4 regions of the Aeromonas salmonicida genome follow, and region 1 is predicted to be linked to each of the others. Evidence: riboswitches for the same ligand, from Rfam matches in the RefSeq annotation. Region 1 holds a riboswitch; each other region holds the start of a gene.
What was found. Region 1 has a riboswitch for cyclic di-GMP ahead of gbpA (N-acetylglucosamine-binding protein GbpA). Riboswitches for the same ligand answer to the same signal wherever they lie in the genome.
Positions count from the first base shown of each region.

Region 1 (3,731 bases):
GGTCCGCTCTCGACTTTCAGAACTGGCTCAGTTCAGCGCAATCCAGGCGTCCTGCCAGTTGGTGCCAATACCCGGCTTATTCGGGCTGGCGCTGGCAGACATTCAGGTCCGCTCTCGACTTTCAGAACTGGCTCAGTTCAGCGCAATCCAGGCGTCCTGCCAGTTGGTGCCAATACCCGGCTCATACTGGGTGGCGCTGGCCGACCACTGGCTGCACCAGCCTCGGTAGGGGAAGGGCTTGCACTGATAGACCTTGCCGTTCTTGGGTTGCAACACCTTGGTGCCGTCCGTGTAGGAGGTCAGTCCCTGCGGGAAGGTGAACTGGTAGTCACCGCCACCTGCCGAGTCCTTGAGCATCAGGTCCAGGGTCTGCTGCAGGGCTTCGCCACCCGCCTTTGGCTTGGCCTCGATCACCAGTTGGTGGTGACCTGCGCTGAGCCCGGTGAGCGGCATGGTGAAGCTCTGGCTGCTGTCCTTGATGTCGGCGGCAGACTGGCCCCTGGCCACACCACCATGGTCATACAAGGTGTTGGTGACAGTCAGATCCCCCTGGGCAGTGATGGTGAAGTCGAGGGTCACCTTGCCGTCGTCGAGCAGGTATTCGCTCTCCAGACCGCTCACGCTGATGTCGTTGCCCACCGGCGGTTGCAGCTGTTCGAGCTGGATCTCGACCCGTTCCAGTGCGCTGCCTGCCTTGAGGTAGACGGGGTTCTGGCCGTAGACGGGGTTGAACTGATTGTCGGCGTTCTGCTGACCGGCGCGGATCTGGCTCTGCTCCGTATTGATCTTGCTGGCCAGGGCATGAGCCCAGTTGTTTTTCTGGCCCTGCTCCGTGGTGGTGATGGTCAACTCGGTTTGCAGATCGGGGCGCACGCCATTGGCGTCGAACACCAGAGCTCTGGCCTTGTCACCGGCCGCCAGATCGGTGGAGGGATAAATGGTGCCCCCCTGGCTCCAGCTCAAGGGGGGCTGAGTGCCTCCCTTGAAGTTGGCATCGATCAGGTTGTAGAAGCTGTTGCTGGTATCACCCACTTCCCACACCCCCAGGATCAGCTGATAACCGGTGCGCTCCGGCAGGTTGCAGTTGTGAGTGACCTGCTTGGGCGGCTGTACCATGTTGCCATCCACCACGCAGAAAGGGGTGAGATCGAAGGCGGCACGGGTCAGCGGCTGGTTCGGGTTCCAGTCCTGTTTGGTGAGGTAGTAACGCCAGTTGCGGGTGACATGGTTGGCGGTGAAGGTCCAGCTGATGGCGAATGGCCCGGCCTGTACTTCACGCCTGGTCCAGCGATCGCTGGTCTGGGCGTTCAGCTCACTCCAGCGGGAGCTGCCCGCCGAGGCAATCTGACCATCCTGAGGGCCTGATTGCGGGAAGCCGGAGGGGCCCTCCACGCTCTGGGGTTCCCATTGCACAGCGCCACACTGGCTGTTGCCACCTTTGTTGCACAGGTAGTTGCGGCTCTCGGGCTGGCTGATGTAGCCGTGGGCGAGTACGCCACCACTGGCCAGCAGCGCCAGCGCTGCCGCGACGTGATTGAGTTGGATTTTTGCTGCCATACATTCCTCTGTTCGATAGATGTGGGCAGTCAAGTTGGCAGGGGAGTTCCCCGATACACACCTGAGTGTGGCAACCCCGCTATCCTGGACGACATGTCTTTAGACCGGAGGCTTTGCGTCCTGGCCTTTCAACCAGTTTGCCAAATGACTACATAAAGGGTCATGGTGTCGCGTCTTGCGACACTACCATCATGACTAATTTTGATTAGTTAATTAAGTGTAAATGTTTACAGCTTGACTCATCGGAGTAGAGCTAAAACTTAACGTTATGTTTTTAATGGTGTATTTAATCGGCAAGCTAAGCTGAATGTCGCCCATCATGTCGATAAAATGCAAAAATTCGACATTTTTCATCAATGAAAAAATCCTCTGCCAGCGGGCTGGCAGAGGATGAATTGCGACAGAGCAAGACGGATCAGTGGCGAGCGCGGGGGCGTTCGGCCTGATGTGATTGCTGATGCAGCGGGGCCAGCCGCTGTGCCAGGGTCTGATCGATGGCAGTGCCCAGTTTGAACACCGACAGCCGCTCATCCAGACTGCGGGAGAGGTCTGCCAGCAGCTCGCTCTCTTTCGCCAGATAGGTGGCGGATTGTGACATCTCCTGTGCCGAATCATTGATGCCACTGACGTTGCGGTTCATATCCTCGGCCACCACGCTCTGCTGTTCCGCCGCAGTGGCTATCTGGATCGCCATGTCGCTCACATGCTGGATGTGGTTGACGATGAGGGAGAGATCCTGCCCTGCCTTTTCGGACTGGCTGACGCTGCTCTCCGCCAGCTTGCGGCTGGCATCCATGGCACTGGCGGCGGTCACTGCCCGCTGCTGCAATTGGGCTATGGTGCTCTGTATCTCCTCGGTGGACTGGCGGGTGCGGCTCGCCAGCTGGCGTACCTCGTCGGCGACCACGGCAAAGCCGCGTCCCTGTTCCCCGGCCCTGGCTGCTTCAATGGCGGCGTTGAGGGCCAGCAGGTTGGTCTGCTCGGAGATGGCGCTGATGACGGCTGTCACCTCGCTTATCTGCATCACTCCCTCCTTGAGCTGATTGACCTGCTGGGTGGCCTGTTCCACCTCGGTGGCCAGCGCCTGTATGCCATTGACACTGGCATGCACGTCACGGTTGCCCAGCCCGGCCTCGCTGGTGGCTTCCTGGGTATCCCGGGCGGTATTTTCGGCGTGACCCGCCACATCGGCAATGGTGGCGCTCATCTCGTTCATGGCGGTGGCGAGCTGGGAGAGTTGATCCCGCTGGCTGTTGACCGCCTGATTGGTCTCCTCTGCCGAGGAGGCGATCCGCAGGGCGGCATCTGCCACGTTGCGGGCCCCCTGGCTGGCCTCGATCAGGGCGTGACGAATGGCGTCGAGCCCCTGGTTGGTACAGGCGGCGACGACCCCCATTTCATCCTTGCCGTGTACCGGTATGCTGATCACCAGATCCCCGGCCGCCACCTGCTGCATGGCTCGCTTGATCTCGGCCAGGGGATTGACGATGGAGCGGCTGATGGCAAACCCCAGCAGCCCCATCAGCAGGATCACCAACAGGGTGGCGCCGCCCATCAGCTGGTACTGGGACCAGATGGTGGCCTGAATGTCCTGCAGCAGTACGCCCGAGCCCAGGATCCAGCCCCAGGGCTGATAGCCGGCGACCAGCGACATCTTCTGGGCGGCATCACCGGAGGGTCCTATCCACTGGTATTCAAGGCGGCCATGCTGGCCCCCCTTGCCGAGTTCCACCATGCGTTGCCAGTGATCCCCGGCTGTCTCGGTGCCGCTCTGGCCCATCTGCTGGCCAACCAGTTCCGGTTTGACGGGGTGTACCACAACGTGGCGAGTTTCATCGAGTACGAACAGATAGTTGTCGCCATCGAAGCGCATGCTGTTGAGCATGGCCTTGGCTTCTGCCTGAGCCTGTGCAGCGGGCAAGGTGGTGGCGAGTGACTGGATGCGGCTCATGGCGAGATCCAGCACGGCCTGCAGCCGGGCCTCCCGCTCACTCATCAGATTGCGATGCAAGGCACTGGCCGAAATAAGCAGCAGTGCGATGAAACCGACTAGCGCCAGTGAGAGCAGCAACATCAATTTGCGGCTCACGGCGATATCACCAAGCTTGAACATAAGGTCTCCCTGATTTCCCTGTGGGTCTTGCTGTGGCCAGACATGACGATGGCCCTGATTA
Region 1 covers NZ_CP110645.1:613,335-617,065, forward strand. The annotation lists gene gbpA (N-acetylglucosamine-binding protein GbpA) at 133-1,557, opposite strand; cyclic di-GMP riboswitch class I at 1,624-1,709, opposite strand; gene ONZ54_RS03065 (methyl-accepting chemotaxis protein) at 1,973-3,670, opposite strand.

Region 2 (3,731 bases), 1.7 Mb from region 1:
GCCGTTGAAGTCGTAGCTCATCAGGAAGATGTGATTCATGTATTGCTGGGCGGCGCGATAATCCACCTTGGCAATCTTGTCATCGCCAGCACTGATGGCGGAGGTGAGCTCGTAGGTGCGGCCCGTCTCTGCGCTCAGCTCGTCGAGCATGGCGCGCAGCTCCTTCATCAAGAGCACATAGGTCTCGCCATCGGAGGCATTGCCAAGATCCGGGTTGGCTCCCTGGCCACCCGGGAACTCCCAGTCGATGTCCACCCCGTCGAAGAATTTCCAGGTTTGCAGGTACTCTTTCACCGAGGCGACGAAGGTGTCGCGCTTGGTCTTGTCACCAAAGAAGAAGAAGGGGTCGGAGAGGGTCCAGCCGCCGATGGAGGGGAGAATTTTCAGGTCCGGATAGGCCTTCTTGAGCGCCATCAGGTTGCCAAAGTTGCCCTTGTAGGGCTCGTCATAAGCGGTGAGATTGCCCTGCCCCATCTGGATGGCAGCCCAGGGATCGTGGATGGAGACCTTGAAGTCCTCCCGCCCAGCGCAGGAGCGTTGCAGCGCCTCGAAACTGCCGGAGATGGACTTGAGACTGTCGTTGATGCCATTGCCACCACAGATGGGGGTAAAGCCGTAAAGAATGTGAGTCAGGTTCTGGGCCGGGACCTTGTCCACGGTGAACTTGCGGCCATAGACGCCCCACTCCACATAGTAGGCCCCCACCACCTTGCCGGATTTGTTGGCGTAAGGTTTGTTGTTCTCCTGCAACGGTGCCTTGAGCGGCACCAGATGGCTGCCATCGGTGTCGGCCACCAGAATTTCTTTCTTGTCGGAGAGAGTGCAACCATCGGCATTGCACAGGGCCACCTGCATCTGGTAGCGGCCCCCCTTGGTCACCTTGAAGTTGGCGGTGCCGGAGGCTGACGCGGCGCCGGACCACACCTCCTGGCCATCGAGCAGTACCTTGGCGGTCTGGCCGACATCACCGGACCAGAGATTCCAGCTCACACTGACCGGCGCACCATCGGCATGTACCTTGACCAGTTTGTTGTAGGAGGTGGCGGCTTGATCGACTTCGACGATGGCGAACTTGGTTTCGCCCCAGCCGATGGTGGGTTTGCCGGGGGCGGCAGCGAAGGCAGAGGAGGCACACAGACCCCCGACCAACAACGCCAGTACTGAGGGTTTTGGACTTAACATAGTTGAATATCCTTATTTCGTTCTTGGAATTAACAACGAAAAAGGCAACGCCAACCAGACAGGTAACGCAGACAACATCGCGCCATGGCTTGGCCCATGGACGAAACAACCTGTGGTGGCCCCGCTATCTTAGGTACTGCTGACCCTTAGACCGGAAGCTTTGCGTCCCGGACTTTCGTCCGGTTTGCCTTTTGCACAACTTGATTTGCGACAAAAAATAATCGCCGGTTGAATATAAGGAGTTAAACGAGGAAGGGCAAACCCCTGGCAGGTTATTAATAAGCCACTTTTTATCGGAAAATAGCCCCAAACGAGAAGAAAAGACGCTTTGTTGTGTAAGAAAGCGCCGATCTTGACGTCTCGGGGCTGAGATTAAAAATCAGACGAATTACTTGTTTCGTGATCATCATCAAGTTTGGCAGGCCGCAATATGCTGTTCATCAGCGCACGCAACTTGAGCGGTTTGACCGGTTTGCTGATGTAGCCGTAGCCGTGTTCACGGATCTGCGCCTGCAACTCGCTCTTGCGATCCGCACTGATGATGATGCCGCCAATGTCGTTGCCATGGGCGAGGCGCAGCATGTGCAGGGCCTGCAACCCTGTCTTGCCGTCATCCAGGTGGTAATCGGAGAGCACCAGCTGCGGCAGGAAACCGCCGGCGATGAGATCCTCCGCCTGAGCCTGGCTCTGGGCACACACCACCTCGCAGCCCCAGCGCCCCAGCAGGGAGTGCATGGCGATGAGAATGTCGCCCTCGTTGTCGATGCAAAGCACCCGAACGCCTTCCAGTTGGCTGTCCCGCAGGGCGGGCGCCGCCACTTGCGTCGTTGCAACAGGGCGGGTCGCCAGATTGAGGGTGATGGCAAACACGGATCCCGCCCCCGGCCAGCTGCGCAGGGTCAGGTTGTGGCCCAGCACCAGGGCGATGCCGCGGGCGATGGCGAGCCCCAGACCCAATCCCTGCTCCTTGGCGGTGCGGGAGTGATCGAGGCGGGAAAATTCGTCGAAAATCGCTTCCTGCTTGTCGAGCGGTATGCCGGGACCGTTGTCCCACACCTCAATGCGCACCTTGTCCCCCAGACGGCGACAACCGAGCAGCACACGGCCGCCCGGGTTGTAGCGAAACGCATTGGTGAGGAAGTTTTGCAGCACCCGTCGCAACAGACGCACGTCGCTGTACACAGCCAGCTTGCTCTCCACCACCGAGAACTGAATGCCCCCCGCCTGGGCCAGCACCCCGAACTCCGCCTTGAGGTTGTCGAACACGTCGTGCAGGGCGAAATCGAGCTTTTTGGCCTTGAACTTGCCCGCCTCGAGCCGCGAGATGTCGAGCAGATCCGTGATGAGATCCTCGGTCGCCCCCAGCGCATCGTCGATGTGACGGGCGATGCGGGCCGTCTCATCCCGGGGCGGCAGCATCTCCAGCAGGGAAGAGGTAAACAGCTTGGCGGCGTTGAGGGGCTGGGTCAGATCGTGGCTCACCGCCGCCAGGAAGCGGCTCTTGGAGTGGTTGGCCCGCTCCACCTGCTGGTTCACCAGCAGCAGTTGGCGGTTGAGCTCCGACAGCTCGTGGGTACGCTCGGCCACCCGCGCCTCCAGGTGTTCGTTGGCTTCCCGCAGCACCCGTTCGGCGTCGCGAAACGGGGTGATGTCGGTAAAGGTCATGACGAAACCGCCGGCCGGCATGGGGTTGCCCTGCATCTCGATCACCCGGCCATCGGGTCGCTCCCGCGCCGAGATGTGGGGGCTGCCGCGCTGCATGAAGGCGACCCGCCGTGCCACCTGGGCCTCGATATCTCCCGGGCCGCACAGCCCCTGCTCGGCGTTGTAACGGATGATCTCCTCGATGGATCGCCCCATCTGGATGAGGCCGGGCGGGTAGTGGAACAGCTCTATGTAGCGCCGGTTCCAGGCCACCAGCTTGAGCTCTCTGTCCACCACGGAGATCCCCTGCCCCATGTGCTCTATGGCTCCCTGCAGCAGGCCGCGGTTGAAGCGAAACACGTCGGAGGCTTCGTCCACTATGGTGGCGATCTCCTCGAGCTGCATGTTGCGCCCTTGCAGGGCCGACGCCAGCACCAACCGGGCGGACGAAGTGCCAAACACCCCGGCCAGCAGCCGCTCGGTATGGGCGATAAGCTCAGCCGAGGCCTGCATCTGGGGCGCCAGGGTGCCGCCCCGCTCGCCGGCGAAACGACCGAAGGCCCGCTTGACCCGGCTCGAGCCGACGAAACGGGCCGCCAGCATCTCCAGCTCCTTGACCGAGACCCGCGCCTGATAGAGGGCCGTGGTATCGCGGCTCGGCTTGCCAACGAAGTTGGCCGCCTGCAGCCGCTCGCTCACCGCCGCCCGCGACAGCAGGGATCCCGCCACATAACCGAGCAGGTTGAGCAAGAGGCTCAGGAAGATGCACCAGGCCCCCAGGCTCAGATCGCGAAATGCGGGCCAGTCGGGTGGCGCCAGCAGGGATTCCAGCGGCGAGCCGGCCAGCAGGCCGCTCTCCGCCAGCAGGGTGACAAACCAGAGGCTGACCCCGAGTGCGAGGCCAA
Region 2 covers NZ_CP110645.1:3,824,629-3,828,359, forward strand. The annotation lists gene ONZ54_RS17735 (glycosyl hydrolase family 18 protein) at 1-1,182, opposite strand, end outside; cyclic di-GMP riboswitch class I at 1,294-1,381, opposite strand; gene ONZ54_RS17740 (hybrid sensor histidine kinase/response regulator) at 1,555-3,731, opposite strand, start outside.
Region 2: linked by a shared signal. The riboswitch ahead of ONZ54_RS17735 (glycosyl hydrolase family 18 protein) and the one ahead of gbpA (N-acetylglucosamine-binding protein GbpA) in region 1 are both predicted to bind cyclic di-GMP.

Region 3 (3,731 bases), 1.2 Mb from region 1:
AGGCAGTGGTAGGCTCGCCCAATACAATGGCAGCACCACCCGGAGCAGTCATCTTGATACCAGCACCTTTAGCTTGACCACCACCGATAATCAGCAGGCTCGGATCAATACTATCTTTGATGCCACTGAAGGTGACTTTTACAGCATCTTCATCAGGAGTGATTTCACAGTTCAGCAGTTTGATGCTGAACGGCTTGGAGTTGGACTCACCACCTTTGACCAGCTCTTTGGTGCTGATCTGGCCCATTTCAACAACCTGGTCAACAGACTCGGGAGCAACGGAGCAAGGGGCATTGATAATTTCACCGTTAAAGGTGACTTTACCTGAACCAGCACCGCCGGCAGCAACAGCAGAGCCGCACAGCAGCATGGAACCAACACCCATAGCAACCAAAATTTTATTAGCGTTCATTCTTTATACCTACATTAACGTGTGTTTTATCTCATTACCTAAACCATGCTGGAGTCACAGTGTTAAATAATGAGACGATATGCCACACAGCTACTCTTGCATGACTTTTTCTTCATTAAGCCGGTGAAGATATGAGCCAGACAATCAGTTGCTCTGTGTATGTCCAATTTTATCAAGCCAAGGCAGAAGACCGTATCAAAGGCAGTTCCCGCTACCTTTTATATCTGCACGAATACATATCCATGTAAGCCGTGTAGAAATACTGCTTTCAACCTTTGCTTGGGAAACAAATTAACGACGTATTTGATGCACATCAAATACATTTTGATTTTTATAAATCTTTTTTTAAACACTTTAAAATCATACACTTACAATCGCAACGGAACACATTGAAATAACAAAACACCATTATCAGCACTGTATTGAACATTGGCGATATTAAATTAACCAATAACCTAATCACACCACAAACCAAATTAACAAAAAACCAACATTGAGCACGATAAATATACTCTCCTGGCCATGTTTCTGATCACGTTCAGGCAATCAGGCAATCAGGCAATCAGGCAATCAGGCAATCAGGCAATCAGGCAATCAGGCAATCAGGCAATCAGGCAATCAGGCAATCAGGATTATCTGAAGCTGCCTGTGATGCACAAGAGGTCACACCTTGCTCTCACGGCAGGGATAACATTCAAAGTTTCCATGTCAAATAACATTGGCTTTAAAACATCCGCAGTTGTTGGCTCACTCTTCACAGGCATTCATAATAATAAATTTAATTGGAAGGAAATAAAATATCATCAATATGGGACCGGCATATTTCCCCACCAATACTAATCGACACTTGTGAGGTGTGACTTATATCCCATCTTTTTTTATAGCGATTGATTTCTCAAAGTGGGGTGTTATCATCCGGACATAGAGTAAAGGGCAAACCGATCGAAAGGTCGGGACGCAAAGCCACCGGTCTAAGGGTGTAGATACCTAAGACAGCGGAGCTGCCAACTGAGAAGAGTGATGTCATGATCTGAATGCCATTCTCTTTGATTGCGTTGCCCTTTTCGTACAACGACATGTGACGAAAAGGACATAAAATGAACACTTGCATCCCCTCCACCGGTTCTGTCCGCAAAAGCATTATCCGTTGCGCCTCCTCAGCCGCCACCGCCTTGCTGCTTGGTGCTGCACTGTTGCCCGCTACCGCGTCGGCTTACGATGGCACAGTGACCCTGACTGGTACCATTTATGAATCACCCTGTGACTTTTCTGACAACAGCGTGACCTGCTATTCCGGCGCACAGCGCCAAACCCTGGATTTGGCCAGCCTGCGACAAACTGGCAGCCTCAACGCCATCAATGGCACCCTGAATTACAAGCTGTCAGAAGGCAGCAATAGCATGGCCATAGTGACCGTCAGTTACCTCTAGTTTCCTCCTGAGCCTGGCTCAGGATTGCTTGAGGATCAGGGCCGGCATACCGATTGGTTTGTCGGCAGCCTGTCTTGGCCACTGGCAAAGCAACCTCTGTTGCCTTTGTGTCGCGTCCCTCTTGTCAGTCTCGGTTGCCCCTCTGCTCCGCGTCCTCTCGACCTGTTCCCCTTCCCTATCCACCCTTTCCTGGGTCACAGCATCATGACCACATAAACGCCTGGCGATCGCCAGCACAGAGCCTCCATACCATTCGGACATGAGGCACACCTGCCCACGGCACAGCAAACCTCAAACGAGAGCTGGATCACATTCACAGCGTGGAGGCTTAGATCCCCCCCAGATGGCAGATGAGTCCTTGCTATCACTGCAGCCCCCAATGAGACTCAATGTGTTTTGATAGATGCTAAATAAATGATTTATATGGCCTGATTGGTGAGTTGATACCCTTTTGGAACTTAGTACATTGCCCGCGATAACCACGCAGACTCTCATCCAAAGGGATAAAAATGAACAATCTGGGTACAAGGTTGCTGCTTCTGGCAGCACCGGGCCTGCTCGCCACCTCGGCGCTGGCCAATTACTCCCCCACCGACTGGCAAGCATACCGGCTGAACGGTGAATCGAGCCGCCAGCTGAGCGATCGCGTCACCGAAGTCACCTACGAGCTCAGCGCCCGCAATGACGATGCCCCCTATCAGCAACTGCGCGTCTATCGCCGCTTCGACTGGAACGATAGCGACCTCAGTGCTCTGGCGGAGCAAGTCTGCGGCGAGCCGCAGCTCAGGATTGAGCAGGGCTGGCAGATCCGTTACCTCAGCTGCGAGCAGGTGGTGCCGGCAGGCAAGGCCATCCCGGCCAGCAGCTATGACTATGGTTACGGCATGGAGCAGGGCCGCTGGGAGCCATTGATCGGCACCCCGACCGCACCGCGCCAGGATCGTATGCCGCTGGTCGAGCGCATCATACTGGGTCACAGCGAGCAGGAGCTGGATCGCTGCGAGCTCAACGCCCAGGGCCGCTGCGCCGAGCAGGTTTGGCAATATCAGCCGCAAAACTGGCAGCAACTCAGCGTGCTGGAAGAGACCCCCAACGAGCGGGATGGCCGCCTCGAGCAGATCTTCTTCCGCCTGCAACCCGTGCCAGGCAGTCAGGCTGCCAGCCAGGTGAGCGAGATCCACGTATGGCGCAAGTACAGCTGGCAGCTGGATGAAACCAAAACCCAGCAGGAGTGCGATGAACCCCAGACCCGCCAGGAAGGGGACAAGACCATCAGCTATCGGGTTTGCCGCCAGACCCTGCCCGCCGGCAGCGAGGTGCAGGTAGTACTGAAAGACACCGGCTATCAATACCCGGTCGGTGGCAGCGAATGGCAGACACTGCCGGAAACCGACGAGTGGCAAGAGAGCCGGGTGCTCAATCGCCCCATAGTGCTGGCCAGCAAGGAGGAGCAGCTCGACTGCCGTCGCGCCGATGGCCGCGCCTGCTCCGAGCCGGAGCAACCGGGCACGGATCTGCTGGATGCTGACGCCGCCAGGATAGTGCAGGACGCCAGCGGCCAGCCCGCTCCCGTCTGGCAGGAAAACTATGGCCACGATGACACCAAGCTGCTGGCCGTGTCACGGGGCATGCAGAGTCTGCTGGCGGCCAATCAGCCCGCCCATCCGGCCATGAAGCTGCTGCTCGAATATGTGCGCGCCCACAACTATCACAACTACGGCAAGCACAAGGAAGATGGCCCGGCCGCCGCCGAGGCGCTGGCTGAAGCCCTGACTGCGCTCGGTGCCCATCCGCTGCTCTATCCGGAGCAGGCCAGCGATGAGGTGGGAGCCGTCATGGGTGCCTGGAGTATCGCCCTGCATGGCCAGTTCAAGAGCCCGGCGGTGCAG
Region 3 covers NZ_CP110645.1:4,287,145-4,290,875, forward strand. The annotation lists gene ONZ54_RS19975 (fimbrial protein) at 1-412, opposite strand, end outside; cyclic di-GMP riboswitch class I at 1,335-1,421, shown strand; gene ONZ54_RS19980 (hypothetical protein) at 1,510-1,842, shown strand; gene ONZ54_RS19985 (collagenase) at 2,352-3,731, shown strand, end outside.
Region 3: linked by a shared signal. The riboswitch ahead of ONZ54_RS19980 (hypothetical protein) and the one ahead of gbpA (N-acetylglucosamine-binding protein GbpA) in region 1 are both predicted to bind cyclic di-GMP.

Region 4 (3,731 bases), 400 kb from region 1:
CAGATGTTGTCGATGCCGACCGCACCATTGCCGCACGGAATCGTACTGCCACCGGTGCCCGGCTGGCACTCGTTCTGGCTCGGCAGGGCCGCCTTGCCACCCAGACCGTGACTGCCACCGCTCACCCCCTGCCAGCCGCGGGTGTAATAGGGCACACCCACGTTGATCTTGCCGGCCGCCAGCGCACCGCGGAAGTAGTGGGCCGACCAGGCGGCGTTGAGGTAACCGATACCGCCAAACTGGGCCTGATTGTATACGCCCCAGTGGGAGAGTTCGGGATCGGCATTGTTGTCGAACAGGGCCGCGTTGTGACCGACAAAGTGGTTCCAGGCACCGTGGAAGTCATAGGTCATCAGGTTGACGTAATCCAGATACTGGGTGACCTGGAAGTTCTCCATGCCGCGCAGCAGGTAGGCTGACGCCGGTGAGGCTATGGTCAGCATGTACTTGCGCCCATCCTCGGTCCCGGCATTGTCGAGCCGCGCCCGTAGGGTCTTCATCAGCACCTCGTAGTTGGCAAACAGCTTGGCACGGCACTGGTTGGAGAGCGGGAAGTCGTTGGGGTTGCCCGCATCCTTCATGGAGGTGGGGTACTCGTAGTCCACATCCACCCCATCGAAACCGTACTGGCGGATAAAGCTCACCGCCGAATCGGCAAAGGCGTTGATGCCGGCTGTATTGACCGAGCAGTCGCCCTTGGTGGTGGCGGTGTAGAAGCCGCGGGTATCGGCCCAGCCTCCGACCGAGATAAGGGTCTTCACGTCCGGATACTGCTTCTTGTACTTGGAGATCAGGTTGAAGTGGCCCTGATAGGCGAATTCGGGATCCATCTCGGCGCCCGGCACCCCATCCCAGGTCAGCTTGGTGGCTGCATCATCCACCTTGATCTGGTGACTCTGCTCGTCCACCGCCGCGAAGGCGTAGTTGATGTGGGTGAGCTTGTCCCAGGGGATGTCGTTCACCAGGTAGGCGGGCAGGCCATTCTTGCCAGTGCGCCAGGAGGTGAAGTAACCGATCACCCGGCGGGCGTGGTCATCCCCCATGCACTCGTAACCGTCCGGGCGATAGATCTGGCGAATGTCACAAGAGAGGTTGCCACCTGTGGGCGGCAGCGCCGCCTCTTCCACCTGCACATCGACCTGGGCAGACTCGCCCACCAGATTTTCCTTGTCGGTCGCTACCAGCTTGAGGGCGGCAGCCCCCTTGCTCTGGGGCGTCCAGCTCACCTGCCAGGGGGCGCTGGTATCTTCGCCCACCTTCTTGCCATCTACGTAGAGCTCGACCCTGGCCACGTCATTGTTGGCATCGGTCACATTGCCACTGACCGCCACGCTGCGCCCCAGGGTTACCTTGGCGCCGTTGGCCGGGCTGCTGATGCTCACCCCGGGCGCCTCTGGCGCGACCACGGCGTTGACGCTGAAGCTGGCATCCGCCTCGCTCAGCACAGTGCCATCCTTGTCCAACCCACGAGATTTGAGTTGATGGGGGCCGACACCGGTAGCGACCCAGCTGGCCGACCAGGGGGCCCCGCTGCTCACCGCCACCGGCTGACCATCGATCAGATACTCGACCTTGACCAGGGCGCTGCTGTTGCCGCTCAGGGTGACCGCAAGGGCCACGGGTACACCTTCGTTGAAAGCGCTACCAAGAGCGGGCGAACTGATTGCCAGCCCAAGGCCCGGAGTCGTGCCGCCGTCGTTGAACAGCTTCCAGGCATCGGCCCAGACAGCACCCACACCGGGGGCATAGTGATAGGGGGATGCCCCGCACCAGCCGGAGTAGGGAAATTCTTTGCATTCGTAGAGAGCGCCTGCGTTGCTGACCACATCACCAGCCTTGTAAGCGGTGCCGGCCTGATAGGCGGGATAAGCGGCTTGTGCCCAAGCGGGCATGGCAGCCAGGGCCACCAGCATGGCAAGCCTGCTGGGCCTTAAGGTCTGTTGCATATTGTTATCTTCCTTGTTTTGTCTTGGCATTGGTCACCAGGGCAAAGAACAAGCGCAACCGGCGTGATGGGAGCAGACAACTGGCAATGGACGTGCCACAAACACCACCTTCACCCTGGGAAGCCCCGCTATCTGGATCGACTGATCTGGAGACCGGAGGCATTGCGTCCCGGCATTTCGACCGGTTTGCCCTTTACCTGGGTTCCGTGAGGAACAAGCCGAGTATAGGAATCAACCAGCAGAGTCTCAATCTTCATTCTCGAAGAAAAATATGTGGATGCAAGCCAGATCACACTTTCCCGAGAACAGTGAATTAATGATTTTGTCATTAATTTCATAATGTTAGTCAGGTCAAAAAAACCAGCACTGCCCTCATTTGCATCCCGGTAATGTGCGTTGGCTCACTGGTATGACGTGCCAGAAATGTGACAATGCGCGCCCTTGGTCAAGGTGCCAAGGCTATGGAAACACTGGCAAAAAATAAAAAAGGAACCGTTATGAAAAGAACACGTACCCTGCTGTCGCTGGCCGTGGGGTTTGCACTCGCGTCCCCGTCCGTCCATGCCGCCAGCTTCAGCTGCCCGGCTGACAGTGCCCTCACCCCCATCCCCGTCATTCAGGGCATTGGTGGCAAGAGTCCCCTCATCCCCGATGGCAAGTTCGAAAGTGCGCAGAGCGTCACGGTCAAGGCGGTGGTCACGGCACTTGGTGAGAGTCTCAACAAGGGTTTCTACCTGCAGGATCTGCAAGGGGATGACAATCCCCAGACGTCGGATGGCATCTTCGTCTACCTCAACGACAAAAACTTCGCCAGCAAGTACCCGGACATCAAGCCGGGTGCCGAAGTCTGTCTGGAGGCCAAGGTCGAGGAGTACTACAACCACACCCAGCTCAAGCCGGTCGTTGACAGCAGCGCCCCGCGTCTGCAGGTTCTCGCTCAGGGCTCTGTGCCTGCCGCCGTGCCGCTGCGGGTACTGGAAAACGAGACCCTGGCCCGGGCGCTGGAGCGTCACGAAGGGATGCGGGTACGCCTCGATGCTGACAGCGCGCTCAAGGTAAGCCGCAACTTCAGCTATGACTACGCCGCCAAACGCAACAATCTGGTGCTGTCACACCAGGCACCGCTGATGAAGCCGACCCAGCTGCATGCCGCCGACAGCAAGGAAGCAAAGGCGCTGGCCAGGGCCAACGCCCGCAACCGGGTATTCCTCGAGTCTGACTTCAAGGCCGCCGATGGCAAACTGCCCTGGCTGCCAGGCTGGGATCCGGAGCAGGGTTATCTGCGCATCGGCGATGCCCCGGTCAATCTGGATGCGCTGGTGGGCTACAGCTACAACGAATACCGGTTGATAGTGCCGCAGGATCAGGTGATCACCGCCGGCGATCTGCTGCGCACCGGCGATAACGATCGCCAGAGCGCACCGGCCCGTGCCGATGGCACCGATTTGCGTATCGGCAGCTTCAACGTGCTCAACTACTTCACCAGCCACTCCAGCGTGGGGGGGGGCCTCAATGTGCTGTGCAAGGATCAGGCGGATGCGGACAGCGCCAAGGGCTGCAACCGCGGCGCCAAAAACCTGGAGGACTTCCAGAAACAGCGCGCCAAGATAGTCAACGCCATCACTGAGATGGATGCCGATCTGCTCGGCCTGATGGAGATGGAGAACAACGGCTTTGACAGCCACTCAGCCATCAGTGATCTGGTGCAAAGCCTCAACGCCCAACAGAAGGAAGCCGACAAACAGTACGCCTTCGTGGCCCTGCCCAAGGCGCTGCTTGGCGACG
Region 4 covers NZ_CP110645.1:1,009,690-1,013,420, reverse strand. The annotation lists gene ONZ54_RS05030 (glycosyl hydrolase family 18 protein) at 1-1,946, opposite strand, end outside; cyclic di-GMP riboswitch class I at 2,062-2,147, opposite strand; gene ONZ54_RS05025 (ExeM/NucH family extracellular endonuclease) at 2,444-3,731, shown strand, end outside.
Region 4: linked by a shared signal. The riboswitch ahead of ONZ54_RS05030 (glycosyl hydrolase family 18 protein) and the one ahead of gbpA (N-acetylglucosamine-binding protein GbpA) in region 1 are both predicted to bind cyclic di-GMP.